Regions from separate parts of the Streptomyces sp. NPDC015532 genome, predicted to be linked through region 2. Evidence: riboswitches for the same ligand, from Rfam matches in the RefSeq annotation. Region 2 holds a riboswitch; each other region holds the start of a gene.
What was found. A riboswitch is a leader RNA that binds a small molecule or an ion and turns the genes downstream of it on or off. The one in region 2 is predicted to bind cobalamin.
Positions count from the first base shown of each region.

Region 1 (7,294 bases), on a different contig from region 2:
AGGCCCTCGCCCTGCCGACCGACTTCTCCGCGCGGATCGCCCGCAACACGCAGCTGCTGATCCAGCAGGAGTCCGGTACGACCCGGGTCATCGACCCGTGGGGCGGCAGCGCGTACATCGAGAAGCTGACGTACGACCTCGCCCGCCGCGCCTGGCAGCACATCGAGGAGGTCGAGGCGGCGGGCGGCATGGCGCAGGCCATCGACGCCGGCATCCCCAAGCTCCGGATCGAGGAGGCGGCGGCCCGTACGCAGGCCCGCATCGACTCCGGCCGCCAGCCGGTCATCGGCGTCAACAAGTACCGGGTCGAGACCGACGAGAAGATCGACGTCCTCAAGGTCGACAACTCCTCCGTACGCACGCAGCAGATCGAGAAGCTGCGCCGGCTGCGGGCCGAGCGCGACGACCGGGCGGTCCAGGACGCGCTGGAGGACCTGACGCGCGCTGCGGCCGGTGAGGGCAACCTGCTGGAGCTGGCCGTGCGCGCGGCCCGCGCGATGGCCACCGTCGGGGAGATCTCCGACGCCCTGGAGAAGGTGTACGGGCGGCACGCGGGCCAGATCCGTACGATCTCCGGGGTGTACCGCAACGAGGCAGGGGAGTCCCCGTCCGTGGACCGCACCCGGGCGCTGGTGGACGCGTTCGAGGAGGCGGAGGGCCGGCGCCCGCGCATCCTGGTCGCCAAGATGGGCCAGGACGGTCACGACCGCGGCCAGAAGGTGATCGCGACCGCCTTCGCCGACCTGGGCTTCGACGTCGACGTCGGCCCGCTGTTCCAGACGCCGGGCGAGGTCGCCCGTCAGGCGGTGGAGGCGGACGTGCACATCGTGGGCGTCTCGTCGCTGGCCGCCGGGCACCTCACCCTCGTGCCTGCGCTGCGCGAGGAACTGGCGGCGGAGGGCCGCGAGGACATCATGATCGTGGTCGGCGGGGTGATCCCGCCGCAGGACGTGCCGACGCTGCTGGAGATGGGCGCGGCGGCGGTCTTCCCGCCCGGGACGGTGATCCCGGACGCGGCGTACGACCTCGTCCAGCGGCTCTCTGCCGACCTCGGGCACGCCCTGTGATCGAACTCGACACCTATGTCAAGGGTGTGCTCGACGGGAAGCGGGCGCTGGTCGCCCGCGCCATCACGCTCGTCGAGTCCACCCGGCCCCAGCACCGGGCGCTGGCGCAGGAGTTGCTGACCGAGCTGCTCCCGTACAGCGGGAAGGCCCGGCGGATCGGCGTCAGCGGGGTGCCCGGCGTGGGCAAGTCGACGTTCATCGACGCGTTCGGCACCATGCTGACGTCGCTGGGGCACCGGGTCGCGGTGCTGGCTGTCGACCCGTCCTCCACCCGTACGGGCGGCTCGATCCTCGGCGACAAGACCCGTATGGAGCGCCTCGCCGTGGACCCGGCCGCGTTCATCCGCCCCTCCCCCACCGCCGGCACGCTCGGCGGGGTGGCGAAGGCGACCCGCGAGTCGATCGTGGTGATGGAGGCGGCCGGCTACGACGTGGTGCTGGTGGAGACCGTCGGCGTCGGCCAGTCGGAGACCGCGGTCGCGAACATGGTCGACTCCTTCCTTCTGCTGACGCTGGCCCGCACCGGGGACCAGTTGCAGGGCATCAAGAAGGGTGTCCTGGAGCTGGCCGACGTGATCGCCGTCAACAAGGCGGACGGTCCGCACGAGCGCGACGCCCAGTCCGCCGCGCGTGAACTGGCGGGCGCACTGCGGCTGATGCACGGCAAGGACGCGGCCTGGACGCCGCCGGTGCTGAGTTGCAGCGCCCGTGAGTCGGCCGGTCTGGACACCCTGTGGGACCGTCTGGAACAGCACCGCACGCTGCTCGACTCGACCGGCGCTCTCGCCGAGAAGCGCCGTGACCAGCAGGTGGACTGGACCTGGACGATGGTCCGGGACGAGCTCCTCGGCCGCCTGCGCTCCGATCAGGCCGTACGCGCGCTCGCACCCGGCCTCGAACGGCAGGTACGCGAGGGCGGGTTGACGGCCACACTCGCGGCGGAACGGATTCTGAAGGTGTTCGGCGGCGAAGGCCGCTGAGTCGGACGGCGGTGGCGGGGCAGGTCGGAGCCCGGCCACCGCTCAGGACCGCGGTGACCCGCGACGGACCCGGCTCCCCGCCGCGGCCCTCCGCGTCCCGCAGAGAAGGCGACGGGCCCCCCGGAAGACTTCCGGGGGGCCTGTCGCGTATCCAGGGTTCAGTTCGCGGCCGGGACCGACCGGCCCGAAGGGGCCTTCGCGGGACGGGGGTTGAGCATCCGTTCGGCCAACTCTCCGAAGACCAGGCCGAATCCGCCCCACAGGACGGTCTGGATGGCCAGCGCGGAGAGCCTGAACCGCCACAGGAGGGTGGCCGGGAAGTCCCCCGGCACCTCGTTGACGACGGGCAGGAAGGCGTAGGCCAGGCCGACCGCCGCGATGAAGGCGGCCACCGCGACCAGGGTGGCGTACCAGGTGCCCAGGCCGGGCGCGAGGCGCTTGCCGAGGAGGGTGGCCCCCACGGCCAGGAGCACGCTGAGGACCATCATCAGGAAGTAGAGGGTGGTCCGCTTGCCGATGGTGTCGGGGTCGCCGACCGACGGCGGGTTGGCCGGATACTTCAGGAAAGGCACGACGTACACGGCGAGGAGCGCGGTCCCGGACAGCAGGAGCGCGGTCGCGCGGGCGCCGAAGCGGCCCACGCGGCCGAGTGCGAAGCAGTAGGCGAGCGCGGCGATCCCGCCGAAGGCGACGCCGTAGATCAGGACGCCGGTGGCGAGACCGGCGGTGGACTGGAGGCTGCGGGAGACGAGTTCGACCTCGTGCCCGTGCTCGTGGGCGTGGGCCTCCTCGAAGCCGATGGCGCTGTCGACACTCGGTTCACCGAGCAAGTAGGCGACGACCAGGGCGAGTACACCGGCCGCGAGGCCGGCGAGCATGCCGCGTACGAGGAGGCTTCTGACTGTTGCCGAGTTCATGGTGTGTGCCGTCCCTCGCGTCAGTGGCAGGGGAAACCGAGCAGGTGGCGGGCGTCGTGCACCCACTCGTGGACGTCCTCGCCGGAGACGACGGCGGTGGCGCCCTGTTCGGCGCCGACGAAGTACAGCAGAACCAGCATCAGGATGCCGAAGAACGCCGCCCAGGGGACGATCGCACCGATCGGCAGCTTGGCGGGAAGGGCGGGGGTGGTGGCTGTCGGCGGAGCGACGGTCTGCGCCATGGCAGAACCTCCTCGGGAGTTCGCGTCCCATCTCGGTGGTGCACAGGATGACGCCTACGGGTCTGACTCACGGGCGCCCAGCGTGGCTGGGACGTCTCGTTCACAGTGGCGCGACCGTGCCGGATTTCCGCCGGCTTCCGTCTTGACGTCATCGATATCGGACCGACCGTACCGCGTGGCGCGTACCTGGCCAAGACCACGCCGACCGGGGTGATCTTCCTCTCGTCCCAGGTGACGCGCCTGTCCTCAGTCCTGCCGCGCCGCGGTGTCCCCGCCGGTGGCGGACTCGCCTTCGGGCAGCCCGAGTTCATGCTCGCCGAGGGGGGAGAAGAAGCGCTCGACGTCGGCGTCGGTGACCTCGGCGAGCGTGGCGGGGGACCAGCGCGGCTCGCGGTCCTTGTCGATGATCTGGGCCCGGACGCCCTCGACGAGGTCGGGTGCGGACAGGGCAGCGCAGGAGACGCGGTACTCCTGGTCCAGAACGCGCTCCAGCGATCCGAGCCGCCGGGCCCGGCGCAGACTGGCCAGGGTGACCTTCAGGGCGGTGGGCGAGTTGCCGAGGAGGATCTCCGCCGTCTCCTTGGCGGCCGGTTCGTCCGCCGCCAGCAGCCGCCGGATGATCTCCTCGACCGTGCCGGCGCTGTAGCAGGCGTCGATCCACTCGCGCCGCTCCGCGAGTTCCGCCGGTGGCGCGGGACGGGCGTGCGCGGCCACGGCCTCCGGTACGGGCCGGTCCGCGAGGTCGGACACGAACCGCCGGAGTGAGGAGGACGGCAGATGGTGGTCGGCGAGGCCGCACAGCAGCGCGTCGCCGGCGCCGAAGGAGGCGCCCGTCAGGGCGAGATGGGTGCCGAGTTCGCCCGGGGCGAGGGCGAGCAGGCGGGTGCCGCCGACGTCGGGGACGAAACCGATGCCGGTCTCGGGCATGGCGACGCGCGAGCGCTCGGTGACGATCCGGACGCTGCCGTGCGCGGAGACACCGACGCCGCCGCCCATGACGATGCCGTCCATGACCGCCACGTACGGCTTGGGGTAGCGGGCGATACGGGCGTTGAGGTGGTACTCGTCGCGCCAGAAGGCGGCGGACGCGGTGCCGTCCCCGTCGCGCGCGTCGTCGTGGACGACGCGGATGTCGCCGCCCGCGCACAGCCCGCGTTCGCCCGCACCGGTGATGACCACGCTCTCGACGGCCGGATCGTGTTCCCAGGCGGTGAGCGCCTGGTCGATGCGGCGCACCATCGCGTGGTTCAGGGCGTTCAGGGCCCTGGGCCGGTTGAGGGTGATGTGGGCGGCCCGTCCCTCGGTGCGCAGCAGGACGGATTCCCCGGCGGCGCCCGGTGCCTCGGTGCCGCTCATCGGAACGCCTCCGTCAGGCGGCGGGCCACGATGACGCGCATGATCTCGGTGCTTCCTTCCACGGGCCGGTCGCGTCGCAGGTCACGACGTTCTCCTCGCTACCGTACCCACCGGGTCATCGAACGGCCCGGGCCGTCAGCCCTCTTCCCCGTCCCGCAGCACGTACAGGCCCGGCAGGTTGACCACGATCGCCTCCTGGGTGCTGCGGGCGATGACCACGACGGCCTCCTCGGCGGGGTCCGGGTTCTCCTCGCGGTGCGGCACGAACGGCGGCACGAAGATGTAGTCACCGGGTGAGGTGCGCAGCCGCAGTTCCTCGGGCGTTTCCCCCGAGTCGTCGAGGAACACGAACTCGGGGTGTCCGCTGACCACGTAGATGGCGGTCTCGGAGGCTCCGTGGTGGTGGTCCGAGGAGGCGGTGGAGGGGGCGACGTGGGTCTGGCCCATCCACAGCTTCTCGGAACCGACGGTGGTGCCGCTGACGGCGGCGAATCGGCGCATGCCACCGGACTGCGCCGTGTCGCCGTCGAGGGCGTCGGCGCGGACGTGGTGCAGGCGGGTGCGCAGGGGGCCTACGGACCGCCCTTCGGCGTCCGGGAGATGGGGGTGGAAACCTTCGCCGGGGGTTGTCGACGGCTCGCTCATGAAGGGGGACGCTAGAGCGGCCCGGAAAAGGATGTCAAGAGGTATCCATTGCGCTTCACCTGCGGCAATGTTCCCGCAATGTACGTGGGGAACCGGTGGAGACCCCGCCGGCGCACCCCTGGTCGGGCATCATGGGCCCATGCATATCTCCGCGAAGGCGGACTACGCCACGCGAGCTCTGCTGGAGCTCGCCCGCGAACCGGCCCGCCCGCTCACCTGTGAGGCCATAGCCTCCTCGCAGCATGTTCCGTTCCGCTTCCTGAAGTCCGTGGTGGGCGAGTTGCGCCGGGCCGGCCTGGTACGCAGTCAACGCGGCTGCGAGGGCGGGTACTGGCTCGGCCGGCCCGCCGACGAGATCACCCTGCTGGACGTCGTACGCGCCGTGGACGGTGAGCTGATCACCCTGCGGGGCGAGCCGCTGGCCGGGCTCGACTATCCGGGGCCCGCCTCCGGGCTTCCCGGGGTCTGGCGTCGTATCGAGGCGGAGGCCGCGGCCGTACTGGGCGGGACGACGCTCACCGCGCTGCTGCCAGCCCAGGCGGCCGGGCGGATGGGCCACAAGGGAGCCGCGTGACCCGCCCGCCGGACCGGCCGGTCGTGGACGCGGCGGAGGTGGCCGACGCCTCGGACGCGGTGGAGGTCGTCGAGTACACCGACCCGCTGTGTCCCTGGGCCTGGGGATCGGAGCCGGTGTTCCGCAGGCTCCGGACCGCGCTGGCGGGCCGGGTCCGCTGGCGGCGCGCGTACTGCGTCCTGTTCGACCACGACGACGACCCACCGCCCGATCCCGCCGCCGAGACCGCCTGGTACGCGCGGTACGTCAAGGACATCAGCGCTCACACCGGGGCACCGCGGGCGCGGCGGCTGAGCCGGGTGGCGGCGAGTTCGTGGCCGTCCTCGCTGGCGGCCAAGGCCGCGGAGCGTCAGGGCGACGAGGTGGCCGGGCGGGTGCTGCGGCGGCTGCGGGAGAGCGTGTTCGTGCTCGGGGAACCGGCGGACACCCCGGCGCTGGCGTTGTCCGCGCTACGGGGTGTGCCGGGCCTCGACCATGAGCGGCTGGCCGCCGACGCGGCGTCGGCGTCGGTCCGGGAAGCGGTGCTCGCCGACCGGTCGGAGGCGCGTCGGCCGGTCGCCGAGGTGCTGTCGGTGCGCGGTGGTTCACCGCATCCCGGTGCCGCCAAGGAGACCGCCGACGGCGGGTACCGCTACGCGCTGCCGACGCTGCTGGTCCGCTCTCCCGCGGGACGGCGCGTCGTACCCGGCTGGCACGCGTACGAGGAGTACGCGTCGGCGGTCGACGAACTGAGCCCCGGGCTGCTCACGGAGCCCGCGCGGCCGGCTCCCCCGGTGGCGCTCGCGCGGTACCGGAGCCTGACCGGCCCGGAGGCGGCGGTGTTGAGCGACGGCCCGTGGCCTCCCGGGGACGCCGTGCGCGTCGAGACCGGCAACGGCCCCCTGTGGCTGCACCCGGAGGAAGCCGCCGTGCATCCGGCCCGCGACCGCGGCGCTCCCACCGCGCCCTGACGGCGCGACCGTGGCGCCCCGTCCGGGCCCCGACGGGCCTCTGACCGGTGGTCAGGGCGGGGCAGGGCGGGCACTGGTGCCGCGTCCCGTCCCTGGCGGTGCTCTGATCAGCGGTCAGAACCCGTCCCGCCCAATGAGACACCAAATGGTGTCCATTGACAGCCGCCGAGAACCGGCCCCAGGATGTGCACCATGCTCACGACGCACCCCGGCGTGGTGTGCCGCTACGTGGACCTGCGGCGCACCTGCAGCGCACTCTGTCGCTGACCGCCCGCCAGCCGCGGCCCCCAGGCGCCTGACGCCCGTCCCGCCGGCACCGGCCCCGAGCCGACCCGCCGCCCGGCCCCCGTCATCGCGCGCCGTTCTCCCAGCGTTTCGTCGTCTCCGCTCCCCCGGCCTCCCGGCCCTCCCCGCGATCCGCCGACGCCTCCTGCCCTGAACGCGGCATGCCCCCGTGCGCACCGAAGCACACACCGGCATGCGCGTCTCCGGCATGCGTGGCGTCCGTCCGCGGAGTGGGCCGGCCTCGCTCCCCACCGCGCCGCCCCGGCGCGGCGGGAGCC
Region 1 covers NZ_JBIBSY010000008.1:176,296-183,589, reverse strand. Annotated here, with positions in the region: gene scpA (methylmalonyl-CoA mutase) at 1-1,067, shown strand, start outside; gene meaB (methylmalonyl Co-A mutase-associated GTPase MeaB) at 1,064-2,047, shown strand; gene ACF07B_RS24365 (CbtA family protein) at 2,206-2,964, opposite strand; gene ACF07B_RS24360 (CbtB-domain containing protein) at 2,985-3,206, opposite strand; cobalamin riboswitch at 3,247-3,392, opposite strand; gene ACF07B_RS24355 (enoyl-CoA hydratase/isomerase family protein) at 3,453-4,562, opposite strand; gene ACF07B_RS24350 (cupin domain-containing protein) at 4,698-5,207, opposite strand; gene ACF07B_RS24345 (RrF2 family transcriptional regulator) at 5,347-5,781, shown strand; gene ACF07B_RS24340 (DsbA family protein) at 5,805-6,731, shown strand.
Region 1: linked by a shared signal. The riboswitch ahead of ACF07B_RS24360 (CbtB-domain containing protein) and the one ahead of ACF07B_RS06210 (cobalamin biosynthesis protein) in region 2 are both predicted to bind cobalamin.

Region 2 (7,294 bases):
CGCGAGGTCGCCGTAGGTGTCGGCGCGGGCCATCGGCGGCACGAGGTGGTCGACCACGGTGGCGTGCCCGCGCCGCTTGGCCTGCGTGCCCTCACCGGGGTCGTTGACGATGAACGGGTAGACGAGGGGGAGTTCGCCGAGAACGGCGTCGGGCGCGCAGCCGCCGCTGAGCCCGAGCCCCTTGCCCGGCAGCCACTCCATCGTGCCGTGCTTGCCCATGTGCACGACCGCGTCGGCGCCGAAACTGTTCTCCAGCCAGCGGTAGGCGGCCATGTAGTGATGCGACGGCGGCATGTCGGGGTCGTGGTAGATCGCGATCGGGTTCTCGCCGAAGCCGCGCGGAGGCTGGATCATCACGACGACGTTCCCGAACTCCAGGCAGGCCAGCACGATGTCGTCGCCGTCGACGTAGAGGGAGCCCGGCGGCTCGCCCCAGGCCTCCCGCATGCCCTCGCGCAGCGCCGGGTCGAGGGTCTCGAACCAGGCCCGGTAGTCCGCGAGCGGCACCCGCGCGGGGGCGGCGGCGAGCTGGTCCTCGGTCAGCCACTCCACGTCGTGGCCGCCGGCCGCGATCAGCCGGTGGATCAACTCGTCGCCGTTGTCCGGGTATTCGGTGAGGGCATAGCCCGCGTCCCGGAGCGCGTCGAGGACCCGTACGGCGGAGGCGGGCGTGTCGAGACCGACCGCGTTGCCGACCCGCGAGTGCTTGGTCGGGTAGGCGGTGAAGACGATCCCGAGCTTTTTCTCCGCGTTCGGCTTGTGCTTCAACTGGGCGTGCCGCAGGGCGATTCCGGCGACCCGCGCGGCCCGCTCGGGGTCGGCGGCGTACACCGGGACGTCGTCCGGACCCTGCTCCTTGAAGGAGAACGGCACGGTGATCAGACGGCCGTCGAACTCCGGGATGGCGACCTGCATCGCCGCGTCCATGGGGGAGAGGGCCGCGTCGGAGGCTTCCCAGGCGGCCTTCGACGAGGTCAGGCAGAGACCCTGGAGCACCGGGATGTCGAGGTCGGCGAGCGCCCCGATGTCCCACGCCTCCTCGTCGCCGCCCGCGGACGCCTCGGAGGCGTGGGTGCCACCCGCCGCGAGGACGGTGGCGACGAGCGCGTCCGCCCGGCCGAGGATCTCGTACAGCCCCGGGTCGGCTCCGCGCAGCGAACCGCAGTACACCGCGAGGGCGTTGGCGCCGCGTGCCTCGATCGCGTCGCACAGGGTGTCGACGAAGGCGGCGTTCCCGGACAGCTCGTGGGCCCGGTAGAACAGCACGCCGACGGTCGGGCGGCCCTCGACGAAGGCGCGCTCGCCGTGGACGCCGAACTCCGCCGTCCTGTGCGGCCCCTCGAAGCCCTCGCCGGTGAGCAGCACGGTGTCCGAGAGGAAACGGGCCAGCTCGGCCAGGTTGGCGGGGCCGCCCTCGACGAGATAGCGCAGCGCCTCCGCGACGACACCCGCGGGCACCGACGACTCGGCCATCAGCTCGGCGTCCGGGACGGACTCACCGCCCAGCAGCACGGTCGGGATCCCGGACGCCTTCAGGAAGGCCAGCCCGTCCTCCCAGGCGCGCTTGCCCCCGAGCAGCCGCACGACGGCCAGGTCCGCGCCCTCGACGAGCGCGGGGAGTTCGCCCGCGACGTCCACCCGGGTCGGATTGCCGATCCGGTAACCGGCGCCACTGGCGCGGGCCGCCAGCAGATCCGTGTCGGCGGTCGACAACAACAACACTGTGCTCATGCGGGTGCTCCCGGTGGAATGAAGGGCAGTCCTTGCGGCGCGCCGGACTCGATGAGCCGCCACAGCGCGTCCGTGTCCGCGTGTTCCTCGATCAGGTCGCCGAGCAGGTCGAGCTGCTCCTCGCGCAGCGCCGCGAACGACGTGCCGGGGGCCGGTACGAAGCGGCGGCCCGCGGCGGCGGCCACCTCGCGCAGGAAGGCCCGCCGGAAGCCGTCCGACTCCAGTGACCCGTGCCAGTGCGTGCCCCAGACGGCGCCGACCCGGCACCCGTCCAGGCTGTTTCCCTCGTCGTCGCACATGAACGGGTCGCCACCGGTCACCTCGGCGACCCCGTGATGGATCTCGTACCCCTCGACGCGCTCGCCGAAGGCCTCCCCGGCCGGCCGCGCCAGGGTCTTCTCCCGCGCGAACCGCACGCGTACGGGCAGGAGTCCGAGCCCGTCGACATGACCGGCGCGCGACTCGACCTCGTCCTCGATGTGCTGTCCGAGGATCTGGTAGCCACCGCAGATGCCGAGCACGGGACGCCCTTCGGCGGCCCGGCGCGTGATCGCCTCCGCGAGACCGCGCTCGCGCAGCCACGCGAGTGCCTTCACCGTGCCCCGGGTCCCGGGCACGATGACGAGATCCGCGTCGGCCAGCTCCTCGGCCCGGTCCACGAACCGCACGACGACGCCCGGTTCGGCGGCCAGCGCGTCCACGTCGGTGAAGTTGGACATCAGCGGGACCGCGCAGACGGCGACCCGCAGGATGTCCTCGCCGACGGGGGAGGAGACGGCCGACTCGCGGACGGCCCCGCGCAACGAGACGCGCAGGCCGTCCTCCTCGTCGATGCCGAGTCCGTGCCGGAAGGGCAGGACGCCGTAGGAGCGCCGTCCGGTCAGGCCGTGCAGCATGTCGAGACCGGGCTCCAGCAGACTGACGTCGCCCCGGAACTTGTTGACGAGGAAGCCGGCGACGAGCGCCTGGTCCTCGGGCGACAGCAGCGCGACCGTCCCGAAGAACGAGGCGAACACCCCGCCCCGGTCGATGTCCCCGACGACCAGCACGGGAAGCCCCGCGTTCCGCGCCACCCCCATGTTCACGATGTCGGTGCGCCGCAGATTGATCTCGGCCGGGCTGCCGGCTCCTTCACAGATCACCGCGTCATACGTGCCCCGCAACTGGGCCAGACAGTCGAGGACGGTCGCCAGGAGTGCTTCCTGACGCCCCCCGCGCAGCCTGTCCCCGGGGGACGCGGCGGACCCGGCGGACGCTTCGGCCGACGGCGGCCGCTCCGCGGGCCCGGCCGTTCCGAAGAACCCGCGCGCGCTCATCTCGCCCACCGGCCTGCCCATCAGGACGACCTGACTGGTGCGGTCGCCGCCCGGCTTGAGGAGCACGGGATTCATCAGCGCGGTCGGCTCCACGCGGGCGGCCTGCGCCTGCATGGCCTGCGCCCGCCCGATCTCGGCGCCCTCGCGCGTCACGAACGAGTTCAGGGACATGTTCTGCGCCTTGAAGGGCGCGACCTTGACCCCCTGGCGCGCCAGCCACCGGCAGATCCCGGCGGTCACGACACTTTTGCCGGCGTCCGAGGTGGTCCCGGCGATCAGCAGCCCGCCGCTCATGCGGTGCGCCCCTTCCTGATGGACGAAACCCGTCCGGTTCCGGTGAGCAGAACCCGTCCGGCGGCGCTCACGCCGAGCGCGAGCCAGCCGACGCGCCGGGAGAGCCGTACGGCCCGTTCGATGTCGTGGACGTGCACGGCGCGCCCCGCGCCGTTGAGCACGGGCCGGTGCTCGACCCGACCGCCGTACGCGAGGGTGCCGCCGAGCCGCACGCCGAGCGCGCCCGCGAACGAGGCCTCCACGGGCCCGGCGTTGGGGCTCGGATGCTTGCGGGCGTCCGCCCGCCAGGCGCGTACGGCACCGCGCGGGTCGGATCCGGCCACGGCCGCGAGGACGGCGGTCAGCCGGGCCCCGGGCCAGCCGGCGAGGTCGTCGAGCCGGGCGGAGGCCCAGCCGTAGCGCCGGTGGCGGGGGGATTTGTGCCCGACCATCGCGTCGAGCGTGTTCACGGCGCGGAAGGCGACGAGTCCCGGCACACCGGCGACGGCACCCCAGACCAGAGCGCCCACGACGGCGTCGGAGGTGTTCTCGGCGACGGACTCGACGACGGCGCGCGCGACGCCGTCGGCGTCCAGCGCCTGCGGATCGCGTCCGCACAGATGCGGCAGCCGCTCCCTGGCCACGTCGAGGTCACCGGCCGCGAGGGCACCGCCGACCGCCCGCGCCTCGCGGCCGAGGGAGGTTCCTCCGACGACGGCCCAGGTGGCGGCGGCGGTCAGGGCGACGGAGGCGGTACGTGAGCCGCGTACGCCACGGCTCGCGAGCGCGGCGAGTCCGGTGGCCCCGCCGACACAGACGGCGGTGTGCAGGGCGCCCCACCCGCGGTGGTCCCGCCACAGTGTCCGCTCCACGGCCGCGGCGGCCCGCCCGAACGCGGCGACCGGATGCCCTCGGCGGGGATCGCCGAGCAGCAGGTCGCCGAGAAGGCCGGCGGCGGCGCCGTACGCGAAGACGCGATCGGCACGCACGGGGTCAGCCGGCCGTGGGGTGGAGCGGAACCCTTGTACTCAGCGGAACGGGCAACGGGCAGCCGCGCATGGCGATATGTCCTCACTCAGGGTGTCCACGCCCTGGTTCGACGAGACCGGCGGTGAGAGTTCCTGGCTCCCGGGGAGTTTCTTCCCCGATGACAGTGGCGGGACCGCGCCGGATTCGCACCGGCTTCCTCTCATGCCGCCGTACTTGGCTCCGGCAGTCCACCACGGGGTGAGAACGGCCGTCAACTGGCTGTTGACCTGCGGAGGGACAGTGTGCGCAGGCCCACATACGCGCGGGGGCGGGACGGCATACGCGTGGGGTGCGGGACGGTGATCCGTCCCGCACCCCACGCGCGGTACCGCTCGGCGCAGCCCGGTTCCGGGCGGCGCCTGCCGGGCTACTTGGTGATGATCAGGGAGATGCCGTAGGCCACCGCCGCGGCGCAGGCCGCGAAGCAGACGTACGCGCCGGTGGCCGCCGCGACCGCGGAACCGCCCTGGGCGGACTCCTTCTTGGAGAGGCCGGCGACACCGAGGGTGAAGAGGGCGACGAGGGCCACGGTCACTCCGAGGCTGACCCCGAAGACGGACCCGAGGGCGGACCAGTCGATGCTCATGCTGTTTCTTCCTTCGGTTCTCAGGCCACTCGGGACGGCGCCGGCGGGTTCACCGCGGGCTCGACCGGAGCCGGGATGGTGGCCGTGAGGCCATCGGCCACGGTGCCGGCCGGGGGCGGGGTGACGGCGGCGATGGCCTGGGTCACCACACCGGCGGGCTCCTCGGTGTCGTTCACGTTGTTGTGGTCGATCACCTCGCGGCGCGAGCGGCGCCAGATCGCGAAGCTCGAACCGACCAGGAAGACGGCGACCAGCGTGGTGCCCCAGGCGCCGAAACCGGTCACCCATTCGGCGAGCGCGCCGACCAGGGCGGCGGCGGGCAGCGTGAGGACCCAGGCGACGACCATGCGCTTGGCGGTGGACCAGCGGACCACACCGCCCTTGCGGCCGAGACCGGCGCCCATCACGGACCCGGAGACCGAGTGCGTGGTGGAGAGGGAGAAACCGATGTGCGAGGAGGCCAGGATGACCGTCGCCGCGCTGGTCTGGGCGGCGAAGCCCTGCTGCGGCTGGAGGTCGGTCAGGCCCTTGCCCATCGTGCGGATGATGCGCCAGCCACCCAGGTAGGTGCCGAGCGCGATGGCCAGACCGGCGGAGAGGATGACCCAGACCGGCGGGTCGGAGTCGGGAGCGACGGCGCCACCGGCGACCAGGGCCAGGGTGATGATGCCCATCGTCTTCTGCGCGTCGTTGGTGCCGTGGGCCAGCGAGACCAGGCCCGCGGAGGCTATCTGGCCGGCGCGGTAACCCTTCTTGCTCGCCTTGGTGTCCTTGCCGCCGCTGAGCTTGTACGACAGCCGGGTGGCGAGCATCGCGGCCAGACCGGCGACGATCGGGGCGGCGACGGCGGGCAGAAGCACCTTGCCGACCAGGACGTCACCGTGCACGGCGCCGGTACCGGCGGAGGCGATGGTGGCGCCGACCAGGCCGCCCATGAGGGCGTGCGAGGAACTGGACGGGAGTCCGACGAGCCACGTCACCAGGTTCCAGAGGATCGCGCCGACGAGGGCGGCGAAGATCACTTCTGGCTGGATGCCGGATTCATCGACGAGGCCTTTGGAGATCGTGTTGGCGACCTCCACCGAGAGGAAGGCGCCGACAAGGTTCAGGGCGGCGGACATGGCCACCGCGACCTTGGGCTTGAGTGCGCCGGTCGAGATGGTGGTGGCCATCGCGTTGGCGGTGTCGTGGAAACCGTTCGTGAAATCGAACACGAGAGCGGTGACGATCACGATTCCGAGGAGGAGCGTGATGTGTTCCATTTACCCAGGCTTCTGTTGGACGTCAGTGGCAGGGGGACCGTAGGCAACCTGGGTGAACGGAAGGTGAACTGGGTCGGACCTGATGGTGTCCCGAACAGCGGATCGTCATTCCGCTTGTGTCGGCGGGTGGTTCGCCGAGTTCGAACGGATGCGGAATTCCGTACTCCGCTTGGGGTCGGAGCTCCGGGTGGACCGTCCCGGTCGAGGCGGGTTTGAGTCGTGAGATCCCGGTCACCCGCAGGCTGTGGCCGTGGTCACGGCGTCCGGAGGCCCGAAGGGGCCGCCCCGCGGATGGCGGCCGGGCGTCAGCGGGTCGTAGCAGCCCGACCACGGGGTGTGATCCGCGGTAAATGTCCGATCGGGGCGCCGTCGGCGTTCCGTCGATGTGATGTGATGTAAATCACATACAACCGAGGGCCGTTGACGGTCGGCACCCGCCCCGAAGCCCGCTCGCGCGAGGTGCGCGGAAAGCGGTGCCTGGCAGGATCGCGTCATGACTGAGCCGCACCGGGACGCACGGGACGGGCACGAGCACGCACGGACGACGGACGAGCCCCACGAACGCGACGGGCCGGGCGCTCGGGGCACCCTGCGGCGGGCCTGGGGCGAACTGGTCTCCACGGCCCGGCGCACGGTCGCCGACGGACTGGTCGTCGGCACCTCGGGCAACGTCTCCGTCCGCGTCGGAGACACCGTCCTGGTCACGCCCACGGGCGTGCCCTACGACCGGCTGACCGACGACGACATCGTCGGTGTCGGCCTCGACGGCCGGCAGGTGCTCGGTTCGCTGCGCCCGACCAGCGAACTGCCGATGCATCTCGCGGTCTACCGCGCGACCGAGGCCCGGGCCCTCGTCCACACCCACGCGGCGCACGCGACGGCCGTCTCGGTCCTCGTCCCCGAACTCCCGCTGATCCACTACATGGCGGCGGCCCTCGGCGGTCCGGTCCGCGTCGCCCCCTACGCGGCCTACGGCACACCGGAACTGGCGGAGAACACCCTCCGGGCCCTGGCCGGCCGCACCGCCTGCCTCCTCCGGAACCACGGCACCATCGCGTACGGAGCCTCGCTGGACCAGGCGTACGACCGCACGGCCC
Region 2 covers NZ_JBIBSY010000001.1:1,450,827-1,458,120, forward strand. Annotated here, with positions in the region: gene cobN (cobaltochelatase subunit CobN) at 1-1,731, opposite strand, end outside; gene ACF07B_RS06205 (cobyric acid synthase) at 1,728-3,341, opposite strand; gene ACF07B_RS06210 (cobalamin biosynthesis protein) at 3,338-4,309, opposite strand; cobalamin riboswitch at 4,415-4,558, opposite strand; gene ACF07B_RS06215 (hypothetical protein) at 4,717-4,935, opposite strand; gene ACF07B_RS06220 (anion permease) at 4,956-6,197, opposite strand; gene ACF07B_RS06225 (class II aldolase/adducin family protein) at 6,691-7,294, shown strand, end outside.

Region 3 (7,294 bases), on a different contig from region 2:
CACCGACGGCTCCTACGTCAACCTGGGCATCGGCCTTCCCACGCTGATCCCCGGTCACCTGCCGGCCGGCGTGCATGTGGTCCTGCACTCCGAGAACGGCATCCTCGGGACAGGCCCCTACCCCACGGAAACGGAGGTCGATCCCGACCTCATCAACGCGGGCAAGGAGACCGTCACCGTCCTGCCCGGCGCGAGCTTCTTCGACTCCGCCCTCTCCTTCGGCATGATCCGAGGCGGCCACATCGACACAGCCGTGCTGGGTGCCCTGCAGATCTCGGCAGGGGGCGACCTCGCCAACTGGATGATCCCCGGCAAGATGGTCAAAGGCATGGGCGGAGCCATGGATCTCGTCCACGGCGCCCGCCGGGTCATCGTCCTCATGGAACACACCGCCAGGGACGGCAGCCCCAAGATCCTCAAGGAATGCACCCTCCCGCTCACGGGAGAACAGTGCGTGCACCGCGTGATCACCGACCTCGGCGTCCTCGACATCACCCCGGACGGCCTCGCCCTCGTCGAGACCGCCCCCGGCGTCACGATCGAGGACATCACTGCCCGCACGGATGCTCCGCTTCGTGTGGACAGCACCACAACTGTCTGCTGACGCAAACTGCTCGTCTCTTTCTCCTGGCTCCACGCTCCTGGCTCCTGGCTCCTGGCTCCTGGCTCCTGGCAGTACGTAGACAGGCGAGTGGCCGGACACATCGTGCCTGGTCACAACGCGCTAGCGCCGAACCCGGGGCATCCCCAGTCCGATCCAGGAGATGATCTCCCGCTGGATCTCGTTGTTGCCGCCACCGAAGGTGAAGATCACCGCCGATCGGTAGCCGCGTTCGAGTTCGCCGTGCAGGACGGTGCCGGCGGAGCCCTCCTTGAGGACACCGGGGACGGCGACGATCTCCATCAGCCAGGCGTACGCGTCCCGGCGCGCCTCGGAGCCGTACACCTTGACCGCGGAGGCGTCCTGCGGGGTGAGGGTGCCCTCCTGGACGGCGTTCACCATGCGCCAGTTGAGGAGCTTCATGGCGTCCAGCCTGGTGTGCGTACGGGCCAGGAGGCGGCGCACCCAGGGGAGGTCGACGACGCGGCGGCCGTCGGCGAGCTTGGTCCCCATGGCCCAGCGCTGGACGTCGTGCAGGGCGCGGATGGCCATGGTGCCGTGCGCGGCGAGGGTGACGCGTTCGTGGTTGAGCTGGTTGGTGATCAGCCGCCAGCCCTTGTTCTCCTCGCCGACCCGGCGCGTGGCGGGGACCCGGATGTTCTCGTAGTAGCTGGCGGTGGTGTCGTGCGAGGCGAGCGTGTTGATGACGGTGCACGAGTAGCCGGGGTCGGAAGTCGGCACGAGGAGCATGGTGATGCCCTTGTGCGGCGGGGCGTCCGGATCGGTGCGGACCGCGAGCCACACCCAGTCGGCCGTGTCGCCGTTGGTCGTCCAGATCTTCTGGCCGTCGACGGTGTAGTGGCCGGTCTCCTCGTCGCCCTCCCGCACGGCCCTGGTCCGCAGCGCGGCGAGGTCCGTCCCGGCGCCGGGCTCGCTGTAGCCGATCGCGAAGTCGATCTCGCCGGAGAGGACCTTCGGCAGGAAGTACGACTTCTGTTCCTCCGTGCCGAACCGCATGATCGTCGGCCCCACGGTGTTGAGCGCCATCAGCGGCAGCGGCACCCCGGCCTGGGCCGCCTCGTCGAAGAAGATGAACTGCTCCATCGGGCTCAGGCCCCGCCCGCCGTACTCCTTGGGCCAGCCGACCCCGAGCCAGCCGTCCGCGCCGAGCCGTCGGATCGTCTCGCGGTAGAAGCGCTTCTGCGCCCCCGGATCCGCGTAGCGCGCGTACGCGTTGTCCGGCACCAACTCGGCGAAGTAGAGACGAAGTTCGGTCCGCAACCGTTGCTGCTCCGGCGTGTATTCGAGATGCACGGCGCCTCCTGCCTCCCCGGGCCCGACCTGACGGCGCACACCGTAGAACGTGTTTCAGAAATTGGGAATGGCGATGACGCGGACGCCGGGGCGGTGGTGTGTGGCCGGGCGCGCCCTCTCATGCGAGGGGGCGGTGCCCGGTCGTGCGGGCACCGCCCCCTCGTGCGGGCCGGGTTTCCCAGGCCGTCGCGGGAATATCGTGGCTCGTACGTTCCCTGCCGCCGTCAGTGGCAGGGGAAACCGAGCAGGTGACGGGCGTCGTGGACCCATTCGTGGACGTTCTCGCCGGAGACGAGGGAGGTGGCGCCCTGTTCGGCGCCGACGAAGTAGAGCAGGACCAGCATCAGGATGCCGAAGAACGCCGCCCAGGGGGCGATCGCACCGATCGGCAGCTTGGCGGGTACGGCGGTGGGGGTGACGGTCGGCTGAACGACGGACTGCGCCATGGGCAGAACCTCCTGGGGAACTCGCGTCCCGTCTCGGTGGTGCACAGGACGACAGCCACGGGTCTGACTTGCCCGTGTCCGTCACCCCTGGCGGGAGTGACAGGTGCCGGGCTTACAGTGGCGCGACCGTGCCGGATTTCCACCGGGCTTCCGCCGAACCGTCGTCAATATCCACGTGACCGTACCGCGAAGCCGTATCCCGGCCAAGGGCGCACGCCCCGGCGCTCTGCGCGCCCCACCGCTCATGGAGCATGGCCTGGCGGCGACAACCGCCCTGCCGGGCCGGGGTGTTCGGCTCCGGGTCACGGTCCACGACGCACGCCCCAGGCCCGTCCACACGAGCCCGGCCCCTACAGCACGAGCCCGGCACGAGCCGGGTCCACGACACACGAGAGTGATGGCATGACCAGCCGAGTGTTCTTGATCTCCGCGGCGATCGGCGAGGCGCTGCGCGAGGCCCGCTTCGACGACGGCGGTAGTCCGGTGGACGCGTCGAGCCTGCGGGCCGCCCGGTCGGCGGCCGACGCGGGTGCCGTTCCGGCGGGCGCCCGGCTGTGGGTCTCCCCCACCACGCGATGCCGCCAGACCGCGGAGGCACTCGGGCTCGAAGGCGGCGTCGAGACGGCGGAGTTGGCCCCTCTCGATGTGGGCCGCTGGCGCGGGGCGACACTGGCCGAGGTGAGCGCGAAGGAGCCGGAGGCGGTGGCGCGCTGGCTCGCCGATCCCGCGTCGGCGCCGCACGACGGCGAGTCGGTGCGGGCGTTCTGCGACCGGGTGGCGGAACGCCTCGACAGGGCGGCGGGTCTCGACGGCCGAACCGTCGCCGTGGTGGAGCCCGAGGTCGTACGAGCCCTGGTGGTAAGGGCGTTGGGGGCACCAGAGGCGGCGTTCTGGCGCGTGGACGTGCCGCCGCTCACCGTCACGGAGTTGAGCGGGCGCGCGGGACGCTGGAACGTCCGCGCCGGACGCCCGCTCGCCGGACAGGCCTGACCCGGACGGCGTACGGGCTCAGCGCAGCATGGCGATGAAGTCCGTGCACGACCGGGCGCATTCACGACATTTCCGCGCGGCGGCCTCCGACCCGGGGCACGCGTCGAAGGCCTCGGCGCACTCCAGGCAGACGTCCCTGCACCACTCCAGCTGAGCGCGGACATCCCGCTCGCTCTGCCCCGGGTGACGGGACAGCACATGGCAGGTCGCCTCGCACACCTCCGCGCACAGGATGCCCGAACGCCGCGCGGCCTCCTGCTTCTTCGGCCCGTCGGGATTCATGAGGCTCGCGCGCAGCGCGGAACTCCTGGCGCATTCGGAACAGGCCCGGGCACACTCGAAACGGTCCTCAAGGAACCGGAAGAGCTCCTGCTGTGAAGTCGTCGTCACACCAGCCGGGTTGCCGGAGGGAGTCGGTTCAAACAGTGCGAGTCCGGGCCCTCACGCGCCGGCCGCCTCCCGGGAGATCTGCTCGAACTGCGCCCCCATGGCCTCGGAGAGCGCCTGAGCCGCCGACAACGGGCGCACCATCACCATGAGTTCGTCGATGCGTCCGTCCTCGTCGAAGTGCAGGAAGTCGCAGCCGTTGATCTCCTTGTCGCCGACCTTGGCCGTGAAGACCAACGCGTGGTCGCGGCCGTCGGCCCCGGCAATCTCACGGACGTAGCGGAAGTCGCTGAAGACACGCCAGACGCCGCGCAGGATGGCGGCGGTGATCGGCTTGCCCGGGTAGGGCTTGAAGGCGACGGGGCTGGTGAACACGACATCGTCGGCCAGCAGCTCCTCGACCGCGCCGAGGTCTCCTGCCTCCACGGCCTTGCGGAAGGAGTTCATTGCGACCACCTCTCATACTCAATTAATTGATTAGGTGCGGATAAGATTAGTCCTGTGGGCGGGGGCCGTCTAGCCTTGCGGGATGGCATTGCGCAACGCGGTACTGGCCTCGCTCCTGGAGGGCGAGGCGTCGGGCTACGACCTGGCCAAGGGATTCGACGCCTCGGTGGCCAACTTCTGGATGGCGACCCCGCAGCAGCTGTACCGGGAGCTCGACCGGATGGAGTCCGAGGGGCTCATCGAGGCCCGGCTCGTGCAGCAGGAACGGCGGCCCAACAAGCGGGTCTTCTCGCTGACCGAGGCGGGGCTCGAAGCGCTGGCCTCCTTCACCTCCGGGCCCGCGAAACCCACCGCGATCCGCGACGAGCTGATGGTCAAGGTGTACGCACTCGACATGGGGGACGCCGCTGCCGTCCGCGTGGCGATCGCCGAGCGGCTGGAGTGGTCGCGCGCCAAGCTGGCGCACTACGAGCGGATCGGCGCCCGCCTGCTCGACGGGCGCACCGAGGAGGAGTACCTCGCGGGGGCGGAGCGCGTCGGCCCGTATCTCACTCTCCTGGGGGGACGCGCCTTCGAGCAGGCGATCATCGAATGGGCCGAGCGGGCCCTGCGGGTCCTGGAACAGCGGGCGTCGGTCGCGGGCTGAGCAGGGCCACATCGCACTAGCCTGGTCACGGGCCGGATCGGACCGGATCGGCCTGATTCCGGTCGGTCAGGTCCGGCCTGGTTCCGGTCGGTCAGGTCCGGCCCGGGTCGATGTGAAGGACCGCGGTTCGGCGGGAATGACTCCGGTTCGGCGGGATCGAGTCGTGCTTCGGTGCGGAGGGGTCGGGTCCTGTGCGGGCGGTTCCGGTGCGGACGGTTTCGGTGCGGACGGTTTCGGTGCGGTGCGGTTCCAAGGAGGGCGATCGTGGTGCGTGCGCTCGGTGTCGCTGTCGTGGGGTTCGGCTGGATGGGGCGGGTGCACACGCAGGCGTACGCCCGCGTACTCCACCACTTCCCGCGGCTCGCCCTGCGTCCCGAACCGGTCACCGTCGCCGACGAGGTGCCAGGCCGCGCCGAGGAGGCCGCCGCGCGGTACGGCTTCGCCGGCGCCGTACGTGACTGGCGGGAGATCGCCGCCGATCCGCGCGTGGAGGCCGTGAGCATCACCGCGCCGAACTTCCTGCACCGTGAGATCGGTGTGGCCATGGCCCGGGCCGGCAAGCACATCTGGATCGAGAAGCCGGTGGGGCTCACCGCCGACGACGCCCGGGCGGTGTCGGGCGCGGTGGCCGAGGCCGGGGTACGGGGCACGGTCGGCTTCAACTACCGGGGCGCCCCCGCCGTCGTGGCGGCCCGCGAGCTGATCACCTCCGGCGACATCGGGGACGTGACGCACATGCGCGTCCGTCTCCTCAGCGACTACGCGGCCCATCCGGAGGGCGCGCTGACCTGGCGCTACGAGCGGGAGCGCGGGGGCAGCGGTGTCCTCGGAGACCTGGCCTCGCACGGCGTCGACCTGGCCCGTTTCCTGCTGGGCGAGATCGAGGCACTGGCGGCGGACACGGCGGTGTTCGTGCCGCTGCGGGCCCGGCCGGCCGGCGCGACCGAGGGGCACGAGCACGCCGCGGGCGGCGAACCGGCGCCCGTGGAGAACGAGGACTACGTCAACTGCCTGCTGCGCTTCGTCTCCGGCGCGCGCGGCGTCCTGGAGGCGTGCCGGGTCTCGGTGGGTGAGCAGAACAGCTACGGGTTCGAGATCCACGGCACCAAGGGCGCGGTGTTCTGGGACTTCCGCCGGATGGGCGAACTCGGCGTCAGCCGGGGCACGTCGTACCAGGACCAGCCGGTCAGCACCGTGTACGTCGGTCCGGAGGCCGGTGACTACGCCGCGTTCCAGCCGGGGGCGGCGAACAGCATGGGCTACGACGACCTCAAGGTCATCGAGGCGCACACCTTTCTCCGGTCCATCGCCGACGACCGACCGTACGGCGCCACGCTGGTCGACGCGGTCCGTAGCGCGACGGTGCTGGACGCGATGGCTCGCTCGGCGGCGTCGGGGACGTGGGTGACGCTGGAGTCGTAACCCGCCGGGCCCGTCGCCGGACAGTCGCTCGGCCCAGGCGGCCCCGGATGCCGGGCGGCATAGCGACCGACCTGGACCCTCTGCCCGCTGCCCGCCGGCTCAGGGCTCAGGGCTCAGGGCTCAGGGCTCAGGGCTCAGGGCTCAGGGCTCAGGGCTCAGGGCTCAGGGCTCAGGGCTCAGGACACCATGGCGTAGATCGCCAACCCCAGGAGAAGGAGGGCACAGGCCAGGATGACCCCGCAGGTGAGACGGAATCGGAATCTGCTCCAGTGTTCCGCCCGCCGACCGTCGGGAGTGTCCGTGCGCCAGACCGACGGCAGGTCGACGCGGCCTTCGGCGATAGCCGTCGCGGCCCGTCGCACGTCCCCTGGGTGATAGGAGTAAAACGTCGGCGCCGCCCCGTACGTGCCCCGACTCTCCCCGCCGTACCGGCGGACGCGGACATCCGCACGACCAGCGGCGCCCCGCAGCCACTCCTCACGAACCGGCCACAGCTCGGCGACCTCGCGACTGTCCAGCCAGGGCTCCTCCTCCTGGGCTGCCTCGGGTCCTCCCGGATCTGGCGTTCGCGGCATACTTCCCCCTCGATGCGGCAAGCCCCCAGTACATACCCGCCGCCCCGCATGGCGACAGAGCGCCTGCGGCGCCGCCCGCGACCGATGCAGCCCTCCGGGCCGTCGGGCGAGGTTGACCCAGTGCCGTCCGGAGAAGAGTCCCTGCCTCCGCCCGACGCGCAATACCGGCGACTGTGCCCCGAACCCGGCTGCGGGCGAACTCGGCGACGGGGCCTGTGCGGCGCGGCCCGGGCCGCGCCGCTCGGGTCGTCCGGTCAGCCGCCCAGGACGGTGTTGCCGGTCACCGTGCCGCCGGTGCCGTCGACGGTCACCACATGCCGTACGCCGTCGGGGCCGACGACCACGATCCGCCAGGCCCGGCCGCCGCCCTGCTCCGTGACCGGCGCCAACGACTCGACCTTGCCGTCCTTGACCGCGGAGGCGGCCTTGTCCACGGCGTCCGCCGCGGAGAGCGAGGGCAGCGGGG
Region 3 covers NZ_JBIBSY010000013.1:162,362-169,655, reverse strand. Annotated here, with positions in the region: gene ACF07B_RS31575 (CoA transferase subunit B) at 1-604, shown strand, start outside; gene ACF07B_RS31570 (acyl-CoA dehydrogenase family protein) at 725-1,915, opposite strand; gene ACF07B_RS31565 (CbtB-domain containing protein) at 2,140-2,361, opposite strand; cobalamin riboswitch at 2,398-2,559, opposite strand; gene ACF07B_RS31560 (histidine phosphatase family protein) at 2,764-3,351, shown strand; gene ACF07B_RS31555 (ferredoxin) at 3,370-3,741, opposite strand; gene ACF07B_RS31550 (nuclear transport factor 2 family protein) at 3,793-4,185, opposite strand; gene ACF07B_RS31545 (PadR family transcriptional regulator) at 4,268-4,831, shown strand; gene ACF07B_RS31540 (Gfo/Idh/MocA family protein) at 5,096-6,253, shown strand; gene ACF07B_RS31535 (hypothetical protein) at 7,083-7,294, opposite strand, start outside.
Region 3: linked by a shared signal. The riboswitch ahead of ACF07B_RS31565 (CbtB-domain containing protein) and the one ahead of ACF07B_RS06210 (cobalamin biosynthesis protein) in region 2 are both predicted to bind cobalamin.